2 regions of the Arthrobacter sp. FW305-BF8 genome follow, and region 1 is predicted to be linked to the other one. Evidence: riboswitches for the same ligand, from Rfam matches in the RefSeq annotation. Region 1 holds a riboswitch; the other holds the start of a gene.
What was found. Region 1 has a riboswitch for S-adenosylmethionine ahead of LFT45_RS20980 (DUF1737 domain-containing protein). Riboswitches for the same ligand answer to the same signal wherever they lie in the genome.

Region 2: another riboswitch for S-adenosylmethionine. It lies ahead of metX (homoserine O-acetyltransferase MetX); the one in region 1 lies ahead of LFT45_RS20980 (DUF1737 domain-containing protein).

What each region holds. Positions count from the first base shown of each region.
Region 1 is NZ_CP084561.1:4,617,108-4,624,092, reverse strand. It holds gene LFT45_RS21000 (AMP-binding protein) at 1-1,713, opposite strand, end outside; gene LFT45_RS20995 (YegP family protein) at 1,891-2,298, opposite strand; gene LFT45_RS20990 (O-succinylhomoserine sulfhydrylase) at 2,626-3,834, opposite strand; gene LFT45_RS20985 (rhodanese-like domain-containing protein) at 3,836-4,255, opposite strand; gene LFT45_RS20980 (DUF1737 domain-containing protein) at 4,252-4,560, opposite strand; SAM riboswitch class IV at 4,574-4,688, opposite strand; gene LFT45_RS20975 (NtaA/DmoA family FMN-dependent monooxygenase) at 4,853-6,148, shown strand; gene LFT45_RS20970 (aromatic amino acid ammonia-lyase) at 6,189-6,985, shown strand, end outside.
Region 2 is NZ_CP084561.1:1,733,121-1,740,105, forward strand. It holds gene LFT45_RS07660 (CPBP family intramembrane glutamic endopeptidase) at 1-136, shown strand, start outside; gene LFT45_RS07665 (VOC family protein) at 232-870, opposite strand; SAM riboswitch class IV at 999-1,116, shown strand; gene LFT45_RS07670 (bifunctional o-acetylhomoserine/o-acetylserine sulfhydrylase) at 1,157-2,473, shown strand; SAM riboswitch class IV at 2,578-2,693, shown strand; gene metX (homoserine O-acetyltransferase MetX) at 2,706-3,923, shown strand; gene LFT45_RS07680 (MFS transporter) at 4,140-5,522, shown strand; gene LFT45_RS07685 (alcohol dehydrogenase catalytic domain-containing protein) at 5,620-6,762, shown strand; gene LFT45_RS07690 (LysR family transcriptional regulator) at 6,819-6,985, opposite strand, start outside.

The DNA of each region.
Region 1 (6,985 bases):
GATGAGCACAATGGCCACGGCCCGCAGCACGATGCTGGTCTCGATCGGAGCAAAGAACCGCCGCATCGCGCCGGCGGGCTTTGTCCCCGGGCGCTGTTCCAGGTCGCGGACCGGCCTCACGTGCCAGTCCGGCGGGAGGTGCCCCAGCAGCTGTTCCAGGCGGACGGACGTGGCGACATAGGACAGCGAGTCGCCGCCGAGCGAGACGAACGTGTCGCCGTCGCCGATGTCCGTGCGCTCCAGGGTGTCCCGGAAGATCCGCCGCACACTGTCTGTTCCGGAGCCGTCCGTTCCTGGGCCGTCCGGCCCGGCCCCGGACGGCGGTAAATCAGAGGGCGCTGGTGTTGAGAGCGCCAGGACCGCCGGGTAGTCCACTTTTCCGGTTGCCAGACGCGGGAGATGCTCGACGGCGTGCAGCTCGAGGGCCGTACGGGGCAGCCCGATGCCCTGGGCGAGGACCTTGGACAGCAGCCGGGTGTCGTGGCTGCCCTCGACGGCGACCACAAGTCCCTGGTCGGTGCCGGCGCTCGCGGACTGTACCCCGAGGTCGGCCAGGATGCGCTCCACCTGGCCGAGATCGACCCGGAGGCCAACGATCTTGACGAACCGGCTGCGCCGCCCCACCACTTCGTAGACGCCGGCGGGGTGCCTCCGGGCCAGATCGCCGGTGCGGAGTTCGTGGACCGTGCGGCCGGTGCCGAGATCCTCCGGTGTCTCCGCGTAGCCGAGCATAACGTTGGGTCCGGTGTAGACGAGCTCGCCGTGCTCGAGGCCGGGAACCGGCTCAATGCGGAAGGCACCGCCGGGAACCGGGATGCCGATGGCGCCTGGGTGCTCGGCGGCCAGCGCGGGCGGAAGGTAGGCCATCCGCGCGGTCGCTTCGGTCTGGCCGTACATGACGAACAGTTCCCACCCCTTCCGGCGGCCGAGCTCGGCATAGCCCTGCACGCGCTCGGGGGCGAGCCGGCCTCCGGCCTGCGTGACATACCGCAGGCCGGGCAAGGTCATCTCGGCAAAGCCCACCCGCTCCAGCAGCTCGAAGGTGTACGGCACCGCCGCGAACGACGTTGCCCCGCCGGTTCGGAAAAGCTCCCAGAAGCACGGGTCAACAACGGAAAGGTTTGTGAGCACCAGGCCCGCACCGCGAAGCAGGTGGCTGTTGATTACGGACAGCCCGTAGCAGTAGGACATCGGCAGGGTGGTCGCGGCGCGGTCTGCCGGGCCGATGCTCAGGTACTCGGCAATCGACTCGGCATTGGCCTGCAGATTGGCGGCGGACAGGCGCACCAGCTTCGGCGAACCCGTGGAACCGGACGTGCTGAGCAGCAGCGCGAGGTCCGGATGGAGTTCGTGCCTGGTTCCGGGCCTGCGCTCCTCAAACACGGTCTCTCCGCCAGCTGAGCGCAGCACGACGTCGGGGTCATAGGCGGCCACCAGGGACTCGAGTGCCGCCGGCTTGTCCTCCGGCAGCAGGATCAGCGGGTGGCCGCCGACCAGGGCGGCGAGATACGCCACCAGCGAGTCGACGTCGTTCGCTGCGGCCAGCGCCACGAGGCGCCGCTGCGTTCCCAGCCGGAGGGCGAGGGCATCAACCCTGCGGGCCAGGTCCCGGTAGGTGAGAGTGGAATTGTCGGTAAGAACGGCGGGCCTGTCCCCGTAACCCGCCAGATCGGCGGCGAAGGGCACCCGCGCGAAATCAAGCTGCGTGGTCACCGGAAGAGGATATGAGTTAAGGCTTACCTAAGTAAACCGATCAGCTGCCTGTTACGTCGTGCGATACTCGAGCCGTGACGGCGTCGTACGAGTTCAGGGCGGCCTTATGGCTCTATCCGGGAGAGTCTGCATGGCACTTCATTACGTCCGCCAGTTACTGAGGAGCAGTTGCGGCGGTCAGGCCGCCCCGGTCCACCGGGCCGGCTCGGCAGCTGCCGCCGGCCTGCACAGCGGCGAACCGGGAGCCTCCGAGGACGTACGCTTCTTGCCGAATCCCTGCCTGCGGTGGTCGGACCGTGCCGGGAGAACCTGGGTAGGCGCAGGCGAAGGCGCTGGGGCCGATACGGCCGGCTGAACCGGAGCGGACTCTGTCACCGGGGCAGACTTGGTCGCCGGAGCTGCCGCGGCCGAGAGGTCCGTGATGAGCCCCGTCCCGGCGCATTCGCGTACGTCGGCGATGCCGGCCGCGGCCGCGCGCTTGTCCTGGAAGGGTGCGGAGATAGCCAGTACCGATCCATCGGGGGCCTTCAGCCGGAACCGGAACTGGGACTCTGCGTCAACAAAAACTTCGAATACTCCGGCCATGGCGGTCCTTCCGGTCAGGGAGGCTGCACGCAGCGTCTTCGCGGCCGCGGCCCCGAACGCATCACTGCGTCTGTCCTTGGGTGGGGTGCTGAACCGACAGGGATTGATCGGTTCATCGGTGTTATTAGAGTCTGCCCAGTGCACACGGAGCCTAACAAGACCATCTGTGTAAACCCTGGGTAAACCCTGCTGGTCCACCCACTAAACCGTGCCGCACCCGCGTTCTCAAGGACGCCGGAAATGAAGGGACGTGCAGCGCAACCGAGGTTCACAGCCGGCCATGGGAAGTAAGAAACAGTCGGCCCGGAAGAGCAGGGTTTAAAGAGGTCAGATCTGCTTGAGAGCCTGCTCCAGGTCCGCGACAAGGTCATCCGCGTCCTCCAGGCCGACGGACAGCCGCACCACTCCATCGCTGAGCCCGATCGCGGCACGTCCTTCCGGTCCCATGGCCCGGTGCGTCGTGGTGGCGGGGTGGGTGATCAGCGACTTGGCGTCGCCCAAGTTGTTGGAGATGTCGATGATCTTCAGGGCGTCCAGCAGCGCGAAGGCGGCCTCCTTGCCCGACTGGCCGGCCGTCGTCGCAAGCTCCAGCGTGAGGACGGTGCCGCCGGCCTTCATCTGCTTGGCCGCCAGTTCGTACTGCGGGTGCGACTTGAGCAGCGGGTACTTCACCCAATTGACGGCGGGCTGGGCCTCGAGCCATTCGGCCAGGCGCAGCGCCGTGGCGGACGAGTGGTTCACGCGCAGCGCCATGGTCTCCAGGCCCTTGGTGAGGACCCAGGCGTTGAATGAGGAGAGGGCCGGGCCGGTGTGGCGCATGAGCTGCTTGACCGGGCCGTCGATGAATTCCTTGGTGCCCAGGATGGCTCCGCCCATCACCCGGCCCTGGCCGTCGATGTGCTTCGTGCCGGAGTAGACCACCACGTCCGCGCCGAGGTCTCCGCAACGCTGCAGCAGCGGGGTGGCGAAGACGTTGTCCGCCACAACCTTGGCGCCGGCGGCGTGGGCGAGTTCGCTGACGGCCGCGATGTCCACGATTTCCTGCATGGGATTGGACGGGGATTCGAAGAAGACGGCTGTGGTGGGCACCGACAGGGCAGCCCGCCACTGCTCGAGGTCCGGACCGTCCACGAAGACCGTCTCCACGCCCCAGCGCGGCAGGATTTCGTTGAGGATCACGAAGCAGGAGCCGAACAGGGACCGGCTGGCGACCACGCGGTCCCCGGCCCCGAGCAGGGCGCCCAAGGCGGTGAACACGGCGGACATTCCGGACGCCGTCGCAAAGCACGCCTCGGTGCCTTCGAGCAGGCGGAGCCGTTCCTGGAAGGTGGCCACGGACGGGTTGCCGTAGCGCGAGTAGACGAAGCGTTCGTCCTCGCCGGTGAAGGCGCGCTCCGCGGCTGCGGCGGACTCGTAGACGAACCCGGAGTTGAGGAAAACGGGTTCGGTGGTCTCTTGGAAATTGGTGCGGTCAAGCCCGCCGCGCACGGCCTGGGTGTCGGGGCTCCAGCCGGCGGCGTCGTGATTAAAGGTCAATTTAGTTCTTTCCCAGGTTCGTCGGCAGGCCGCGGTTCTTCCAGCCGTTCACGGTGCGCTCACCGTAGCGGTCAGGTTCGCCCTCGAAGCCTTCGAGCACGTTGTAGGAGGTGAAACCCGCCTGGGTGGCAGCGATTGCCGCGCCGATGGAGCGCTGGCCGGAGCGGCACAGGAAAAGCAGCTCCACGCTCTTGTCCTCCGGCGCCTGCTGCTTCAGCTGTTCGACGAAGTCGGAGTTGGGAATGCCGCCGGGAAAAGTCCATTGGATAAACAGGGGATCGTTGCGCTGGCTGTTCGCGGATACAGTTTCCGGGACGCCGATGTGCGCCCATTCACCCTCGGTGCGCACATCCACCAGGATGGCGCCCTCTTCGAGCTTGGCCCAGGCGTCCTGCGGGGTGAGGTCTCCGGCGTAGCTCATGCGTGGCCCTCGTAGGCTTCTTCGGCGAAGTCCTCGTCAGAGTCCAGCCGGTCAACGGCGGTGGCGACGGCGGCATCTGCACTGGCGATGGCGGCTGGCAGGACGAGGGCCTGGGCCACGATGACGCCGGTGCCGTTGAAGGTGGCGGCAGGGCTGCCGTGCAGCACGTAGCCCTCGGCCAGGGCAGCCGAGATGCGCTCACAGAACGCACGGTCGTCCGGTCCCGTGATCAGGCGGTAGGACAGCTTCTCCTCGGGTTTATCCTGCTGGGATGGCAGTGTTGCAACGGCGGGGGCGTCTGACACGACGGATCTCCTTTTCTCACGCTTGCAGCTCGAAGTGGTCGATATGCCGAGTATTCACCTGAGGCACCCCGCCGGAGAAGGAGGGTTGCCGACCGGCCAGTCAGGGCTTAATACCGGTACTCATTACTCCCCAAAAACGTAACACTGACGACGGCGGGGCGCACCGCCGCCGCCGTCATCTTCCGTAACGCATCAAACCGCAACGGGAGGATAATGACGGGAGATGAACCGCCGTAACGCCGGATGAAACCAGGCCGCAGTGAATGATTCGACTCCGAATACAGTGACTCCCATGCTGCACTTTGGATGGTTTGTGGGCCATGGCTTCGGGGTCCAGGGCTGGGGGACGCCCGGCTACGGAATCGGCTACGACTGGAGGAAGCCCGCCCCCTACCAGCATGCAGTCCGCGAGTTTGAGCGGGCGGGGCTGGACCTGTTCATCATCGAGGACTCCCTCACCGTTCCGGACACTTACGGCGGCAGTGCGGAGGTCTCGCTGGCTCAGGCGTCTTTCGCGCCGAAGCACGATCCGCTGGCCCTGGTGCCGTATCTGCTCTCCGCCACGGAACACCTCGGCATTGTGCCCACCATCAGCGCCTCCTTCTATCCGCCGTTCACCGCCGCCCGGCTGCTGGCCACGCTGCAGCACTTCTCCAACGGGCAGCTGGGCTGGAACGTGGTGACCTCCGGCAGCGACCTTGCCGCGCAGAACTACGGACTGGACCAGCAGATCGAGCATGACCTCCGCTACGAGAAGGCCGAGGAGTTCGTGGACGTCGTGCGCAAGCTCTGGCGCAGCTGGGAACCGGATGCCATCCGGGAGGACACCCGGGCAGGAATCTTTGCGGACCACACCAAGGTCCGGCCGATCCACCACGAGGGGGAGTTCTTCAAGGTTCGGGGACCGCTAAACACGGCCCCGCTGCCGGAGGAGCCGGTGCTCGTTCAGGCCGGGGCATCCCCGCGGGGCAAGGCCTTCGCCGGTGCGAACGCCGACGTTGCGATCGCCCTGGCCCGCGGCGCCGACGGCATGAAGGCGTACCGGGACTCCATCCGCGCCGAGGCAGCCGCGGCCGGCCGTAATCCTGACGACGTCAAGGTGCTGTTCGTCCTCAAACCCACCGTGACTGGCTCCAAGGCTGAAGCGGAGGAGCTGCGGGCCGCGCGCCGGGAGCTCACGCAGCGGGACATCGACAGTCAGCTCAACTCGATCTCCTACCTGTCCGTTATCGACTTCAAGCAGTTCGACCTCGACGCGCCCCTCCCCGAGCTCAGCACCAACAGCAACCAGGGCACCCTGGAGCACTTCTCCAAGGCCGCGCCCCCGGGTTCCACGCTGCGGCAGATCCTGCAGGCACGGAGCGGCGGCGCCGGCGACAGCATCATCGGCACCGCCGAGGAAATCGCCGACCACCTCGAGGAAACCGGGGCTGCAGTCGGCGGCGACGGGTTCCTCTTCTCCGGCTTCGTGGATCCGGCCACCGTTCACGGCGTGCTGGACAGGCTGGCGCCGGTGCTTCGCCGTCGGGGTCTGTTGCGGACAAGCTACGGCGATGGCGGCTTCCGCCGGAACCTGCTGGACTTCTAACGCCATGGCCGGGGCTGGTGCAGTGGTAGGGCCGGGTTCTATGGATGGGCGCGGCGGACTGGTGTCCGGCGTCCGGCTCGGCACCTTCCTGATCGGAACGGCACACATCCGTGCCGACGACGTGGCTGCCGCGGCGGCCGATCCCGCAGTGGAGGTGGTCCTCAGCGCCGACGCCCTCGATCTCGTGGGCCTGTCCCGCGAGGTGGTGCAGGCGGCCATCGATTCCGGGCACCGGGTCTACGGCCTGAACACCCTGCTCGGCTCCGGCCGGGATACCGCCGTGGAGCAGGAATCCATTCTCGACTTTCAGCTGCAGGTGGTGCGCTACCACCACAGCGGCGTCGGCGCGCTGCTGGACCGGGATCAAGTCCGGGCCCTGATCCTGGCCAGGCTCATCGGATTCACGCGGGGCGGCTCGGGGGTGCGCCCGGAAACTGCGCGCTTTTATTCCGATCTGCTCAACAGGGGCGTGGTGCCGGCCGTTCCGCGCGACGGGTCCGTCGGCTCGTCCGACCTCACCCAGCTGGCGGCGGTTGCCGCCGTCGCCATCGGCGAGGGGCAGGCGCTAGCTCCCGACGGCGGCCTGCTGGACGGCGCGGCGGCGCTCGCCGCTGCCGGGCTGGACCCGCTGGTCCTTGCGCCGGGCGAGGCCCTGGCACTGGTCAGCGCCAACTCGTACTCGATCGGTGCCGGCGTGCTGGAACTCCGCCGCATCCGGTGGCTCGCCGATTTGGCGGACACCGCGCTGGCGCTCTCGCTTGAGGCCACCGCAAGGTACGACGGCGGCGGGAACCTCAGCCCCTTTTCGCCGGCCGTGCAGTCGGCCAAGGCGGTTGA
Region 2 (6,985 bases), 2.0 Mb from region 1:
CATCATGGGCGTGGTCTTCGCCTGGATCTACACCAGGACCCGGAGGGTGATGCCGCTCGTCATCGCGCACGCCTTGCTGGACATCGTCGCGTTCGTCGGGTTCAGCCTGTTCGGCAAAGCGGTTGGCCTGGGCTAGGAAGCGCCCGGCCCTTAAAAGTGATTCGGCCGCCATCGGCGGGTGACGTCATTGGCACCCGCTGATGGCGGCCGAAGTGAAGGGCGGAGAGTGCGTCAGATGGTGACGGCGCCCGCTGCGGTTTCGAACGTGACCGAGAGAATGCCCGGCGTTCCGTGCGGGGCGACCCAGTTCACGGCGACGTCCTCCAGCGGCCTTTCGACGGGCTCGCCGAGCCACTCGGTCACGCGCTCGGCAGAGCCCGCGATCGTGAGGCTGGACATCTTCACATTGCTGTCATAGGCGTTGGACGGGTGCAGCTCCGCATCGCCCTCCCACTTCAGCATGTAGGGGACCTGCGGGTCCGCGATTAGGCCCAGGATGCCGATCTGCTTCCAGACAAGCTCCCGGCCGTCGGGGAACTTGCGGTTGCCGTTGACCGCGGAGCGGCCCAGGCGTTCCTCGAATGGGGCGAGGTCGTCAACTTCGACGCACCAGCCCATCCAGCCGCCGCCCGCCGCGGACCGGGCCCGGACGGCCTGGCCGAACGGTGCCTTGTCCGACGCCGGGTGGTCCAGTACCTCAACAACCTCGAGGTACTTGTGGCCGGCCAGGGGAATGATCATGTTCCGGGTCCCAAACCGGGGGTGCACCCCGCCCTTTACGGCTTCGACGCCGAGGGCAGAGGAGATACGTTCGGTGGTGGCCGCCAGGCCATCGTGTTCACAGGCGTAAGAGACGTGATCCATGCGCATGACCTCATCTTGGCACTTTGTGAGGTGGCTCTCAGCTTAGGTGCACCTAACCTTGCGAAAAGTCCATACTTTGACGAAGTTCTTCACAAAGCTGTGCGCGTAACAGTCCCATTCCTACACTGATCGCAGGTCATGAGTGCCAGCGAAGAAAGCCCCGGCTCGCTGGCCGGCAACCCTCCAACCGCGGCGGGGTGCCCCGGGTGAAGACCTGGCTGCGCGGCGCCCGCCGTGCGGCAAGCGCGGGCCTGTGCCGGGACCAGCACACGCCCTTCAGCAGAGGAGCCTCATGTCCAACGCATGGTCATTCGAAACCCGCCAGATCCATGCCGGCCAGGCGCCGGACGGCACCACCGGCGCCCGGGCACTGCCGATCTACCAGACGACGTCGTTCGTCTTCCCCAGCGCCGAGAGTGCAGCGGACCGCTTTGCGCTGGCCGAGATCGCACCCATCTACACGCGGATCGGCAACCCTACCCAGGACGCCGTCGAACAGCGCATCGCCAGTCTGGAAGGAGGGCTTGCGGCACTGCTCCTGAGCTCGGGCCAGGCCGCCGAAACGTACGCCATCCTTAACATCGCCGAAGCCGGCGACCACGTTGTTGCCAGCCCCAGCCTCTATGGCGGTACCTACAACCTGCTGGCACACACGCTGAAGAAGTTCGGAGTCTCCGTCACCTTCGTGGCAGACCCGGACAACCTGGAGCAGTGGCGCGACGCCGTGCGGCCGAACACCAAGCTCTTCTTTGCCGAGGTGGTGTCGAACCCCCGGCAGGACGTGCTGGACATCGAAGGCGTTGCCCGGACAGCGCACGAGGCCGGCGTGCCGCTGATCGTGGACAACACCCTGTCCACGCCCTACCTCATCCGCCCGCTCGAGTGGGGTGCGGACATCGTGGTGCACTCGGCCACCAAATACCTCGGCGGGCACGGTGCCGCCATTGCCGGCGTCATCGTGGATTCAGGCAACTTCGACTTCGGCAAGGACCCGGAGCGTTTCCCCGGCTTCAATACACCGGACCCCACCTACAACGGGCTGGTCTACGCCCGGGACCTCGGCGCCGGCGGCGCCCTGGGAGCCAACCTGTCCTACATCCTCAAGGCCCGCGTCCAGCTGCTCCGCGACCTGGGCTCCGCGGTGTCCCCGTTCAATGCCTTCCTCATCGCGCAGGGCCTGGAAACCCTGAGCCTTCGGGTGGAGCGCCACGTGGCCAACGCAGCAGCCGTGGCCGGCTGGCTGGAAGCCCGGGAAGACGTGGAGTCCGTGGCCTACGCCGGGCTGCCGTCCAGCCCCTGGTACGAGCGCGGCCTGAAGTACGGGCCCAAGGGCACCGGCGCGGTGGTGGCCTTTACGCTGGCCGGCGGCGCCGAGGCCGGAAAGCGCTTCGTGGATGCCCTGGAACTGCACTCCCACGTGGCAAACATTGGCGACGTCCGCTCCCTCGTCATCCACCCGGCGTCGACCACCCACAGCCAGCTCACGCCGGAGCAGCAGGCCGTGGCGGGGGTTGCCCCCGGCCTGGTCCGGCTGTCGGTGGGCCTGGAGCACATCGATGACATCCTGGCCGACCTCGACGCCGGATTCCGCGCGGCAAAGGGCGCCTGACTTCCCGCGCTGCCGGTGTGGCTCCCGGCCGGTGAGGGGCCGGGAGTCACACAGCCGTCACATTCTTAGCGCAGATGTCCGCCTGTTTCGTAAACTGGGCAACAGGTCATGAGTGCCAGCGACAGCCCCGGCTTGCTGGCCGGCAACCCTCCTTCCGCGGTGGGGTGCCCCGGGTGAAGACCTGGCCTGCCGGACAGCTGCCGGCGGGCAAGCGCGTAGAAGAGGTTTACCTATGACGATTTCTGTCAGCACTGATGTACCCGCCGCCGTAGTACCGAACGGCAAGGCTCCGCAAGGCACGGCTGGGAGCAGCACTGTTCCGCATGGCACCGTCCCCACTAGCACTGTTCCGAATGGCACCGTCCCCAACGGCACTGTCCAATACGTCAACATCGGCAGCCTGGAACTCGAGGCCGGGGGATTCCTGCCGGACGTGACCCTGGCCTACGAAACCTGGGGAACGCTCAACGAGGACGGCTCCAACGCCATCCTCGTTCAGCATGCCCTCACCGGGGACACGCACGTGACCCGGGGCGGCGCGGGAACTGAAGAGGGCTGGTGGGAACAGCTCGCCGGGCCCGGTGCGCCGGCGGACACCGACAGGTTCTTCGTCATTTCCATTAACATCCTGGGTGGCTGTTACGGGTCCACCGGGCCGTCGTCGACAGCTCCGGACGGCAAGCCCTGGGGTTCACGCTTTCCGCTGGTGACGCTGAGGGATTCCACGGCGGCCGAGGCGCGGCTGGCTGACCGGCTCGGCATCAGCAGCTGGCATGCTGTGGTGGGCGGCTCCATGGGCGGGGCGCGCGCCCTCGAATGGGCAGTAACTTTCCCGGAACGGGTGCGGCGCTGCGGTGTCATCTCCGTCGGTGCCAGGAGCACGGCCGAACAGATCGCGTTCGCGCAGGCACAGACGCTTGCCATTCGGCAGGACCGCCACTTCAACGGCGGCGACTACTACGGCGGACCGGAACCCGCGGATGGCCTGGCGCTCGCTCGGCGGATTGCCCACATCACCTACCGGTCTGCCTACGAACTCGATTTCCGGTTCGGCAGGAACGCCCAGGCCGCTGAACAGCCGCTGCAGGCCGATGCCCTGGCGGGCCGCGGCCGTTACCAGGTGGAGAGCTACCTCGACCACCAGGGCAACAAACTGGTCCGGCGCTTCGACGCCAACAGCTACATCGCCCTGACGGAAGCGCTCATGAGCCACGACGTCACCCGCGGGCGGGGAACGCTCAAGGAGACCCTCGCCCGGACCACCGCCGACTTCTTCGTGGCCGCCGTGGAGTCGGACCGTCTGTACTTTCCCGCCCAGTCGCAGGAACTGGCCGAGTCCCTGCCTGGAACAGTGGATGTCCATATGATCGATTCCCCGATCGGCCACGACGGCTTCCTCACGGAGATCGGCCAGCTGAACGCCCAGCTCAGGGCGCACCTCCTCAACTGACCTCAGGCCCGCTCCACGCGGCCGGGGCCGGCCGTGCCGTGACAACGCCAACGCAGCTTGTGTGCATAAATGCAGATGGGCCCTGCACTATTTGGCGTTGAGCTTGCTTCATCGGCAGACCATACTCGTTGAATCCGGCGTTCGTGGTGTGCATCACACACCCGTCGCCATCGACCGGTCCCCGTGGCGTCGAGGAAGACGCCGAAGGAGTTTGCAATGAGTACGGAAAGCTCCGCCGCAAGGCGTGTAGAGGAAACCGACGTCAAGGCCTCAGGCCTCAAGAAAGTTGTCACGGCATCCATGGCCGGCACCGTCGTGGAGTGGTATGAGTTCTTCCTCTACGCTTCGGCTGCCACCCTGGTCTTCGGCAAGACCTTCTTCCCCAACGCCGGCACCGAGCTGGACGGCATCATCGCCGCCTTCCTCACGTACGCCGTCGGATTCGTTGCCCGCCCGATCGGCGGCATCGTCTTCGGCCACTTCGGCGACAAGTTCGGCCGCAAGCAGCTGCTGCAGCTGAGCATCATCCTGGTGGGCGTCTCCACCTTCCTGATGGGCTGCCTGCCGACGTTCCAGCAGATCGGTTACTGGGCGCCCGCACTCCTGGTGTTCCTGCGGTTCGCGCAGGGCTTCGCCGTCGGCGGCGAATGGGGCGGCGCGGTTCTCCTCGTCGCCGAGCACAGCCCCAGCAAGTCCCGCGGCTTCTGGGCCAGCTGGCCGCAGTCGGCCGTACCCATGGGCAACCTGCTCGCCACGGCGGTGCTGTTCATCCTGTCCTCGACGCTGACCCAGGAAGCCTTCCTTGGCTGGGGCTGGCGCGTAGCGTTCTGGCTCTCCGCGGTGATCGTCCTGATCGGCTACTACATCCGCACCAAGGTCAATGACGCCCCGATCTTCCTCGAAGCCCGCAAAGAGGTCGAGGCCGGGCACAAGGGCTACGGCGTTGCCGAGGTCTTCAAGCGCTACCCGCGTGGCGTCTTCACCGCCATGGGCCTGCGCTTTGCGGAAAACATCCTCTACTACCTCGTGGTGACGTTCTCCATCACCTACCTCAAGACCGTGGTCCAGGCCGACACGACGCGGATCCTGCTGCTGCTGCTGGTGGCCCACGCCGTGCACTTCGTTGCCGTTCCGCTGGTGGGCAAGCTGTCGGACCGCTTCGGCCGCAAGCCCGTCTACATGGCCGGCGCAATCCTGGGCGCCACCTGGGGCTTCTTCGCCTTCCCGATGATGGAAACCGGGAACGACATGATTATCCTGGCGTCCATCATGATCGGCCTGCTGTTCCACGCGCTCATGTACGCCGGCCAGCCGGCGATCATGGCCGAAATGTTCCCCACCCGGATGCGTTACTCCGGCGTCTCCCTGGGCTACCAGGTGACCTCCATCGTCGCCGGTTCGCTGGCCCCGATCATCGCCGCATCGCTCCTTTCCACCTACAAGTCCTCCGTTCCGGTGGCCATCTACCTGCTCATCGCCTGCGCCATCACCGCCGTCGCTGTGTTCTTCCTGAAGGAGACCCGTGGCGTCTCGCTCCACGACGTGGACGCGGCCGACGCCCAGGGCACTGCCGACCTGCTCGCGGCGAGCAAGAAGTAGACCGGCTTCAGCCCCAAGCTACGAGCATTCAGCAGCTGCCCGGACCGCCATGCGCGCGGGCCGGGCAGTTGCCGGTTCACCGACACCAAGGATTTCCATGAAAGCAGCAGTCCTCTACTCGACCGTCGCCAAGGCCGACACTGCACCGCCGAAGCCCAGCTACGCGGACGCCCGGCCCCTGGTGGTGCAGGAGCTGGAGCGGCCGGAACCGCGCGCCGGTGAGCTGGGCGTTGCCATCACCTACTCAAGCCTGTGCCATTCGGATCTTTCCGTGGTGGACGGTTCGCGGGTCCGGCCCCTTCCCATGGCGCTGGGCCACGAGGCGGTGGGGCGCGTCGTGTCCGTCGGCGCCGGTGTGTCCGACGTGTCGGTTGGAGACCACGTGGTGCTGGTTTTCGTGCCGAGCTGCGGGGACTGCCGCGCGTGCCGCGCCGGCCGTCCTGCGCTCTGCCACCGGGCGGCGGAGGTCAACGGCTCCGGCGACCTGCTGCACGGCGAGGCCCTGCTGCGGACGCCGTCGGGGGAGCGGATCAACCACCACCTGGGGGTTTCGGCTTTCGCCGACTATGCCGTGGTGGCCCGGGAATCGGTGGTGGTGATTGACGACGACGTCCCGGACACCGTTGCGGCGATGTTCGGTTGCGCTGTGCTCACCGGAATGGGAGCGGTGCTGAACACCGCCGCTGTCACGGCCGGCCAGTCGGTGGCCGTCTTTGGGCTCGGGGCGGTAGGCCTATCCGCTGTCATGGCCGCCTCCCTCGCCGGGGCCGGCAGCGTGATCGCCATCGATCCCAATCCGGGCAAGCACCAGCTCGCCCTCGACTGCGGCGCCACCGTGGTGGGGACGCCCGACGACGCGGCCAGTCTTATCAGGGACGCCGCGGCCGCCGGCGACGGCGTCGACGTCGCCATCGAAGCGGTTGGCTCGGCCGGTGTGATTGCCGCCTGCCTCGGCCACGTGACGCGGGGCGGCGCCGTGGTTTCGGTCGGACTTCCCCACCCGTCAGCCGAGCTGACCGTGCCGGCGTTGCAGTTCGCGGGAGCCGGCAAACGGCTCCTCGGGTCCTACATGGGCGACGCCGTTCCCGCGCGGGACATCCCGCTGTACCTGGGCTACTGGCGCGAGGGCAGGCTGCCGGTGGAGCTGCTGCACACCGACACCAGGCCGCTCACCGAGATCAACGAGGGGCTGGATGCGCTGGCATCAGGGCAGGTGGTACGGCGCCTGTTCCAGGCCTGAACGGAGGCACACCCGAACCGGGCGCAGGCCTGACGCCAGGGGTGCCGGCGCCCGCGTCAGCCCGCCAGCACTCCTGCCCGTGCCTTCACTTCCTCCTTGAGTGACGCAACGACCGCCTGCACCGCGGCCGAGCGGAGGGATTCCGGCCGTGCCACCGCCCAGATGGGGAGCTGGCGCTCGAAGTCATCGGCGAGCACCGGAACGAAGCCCGGCTGCCCCGCCA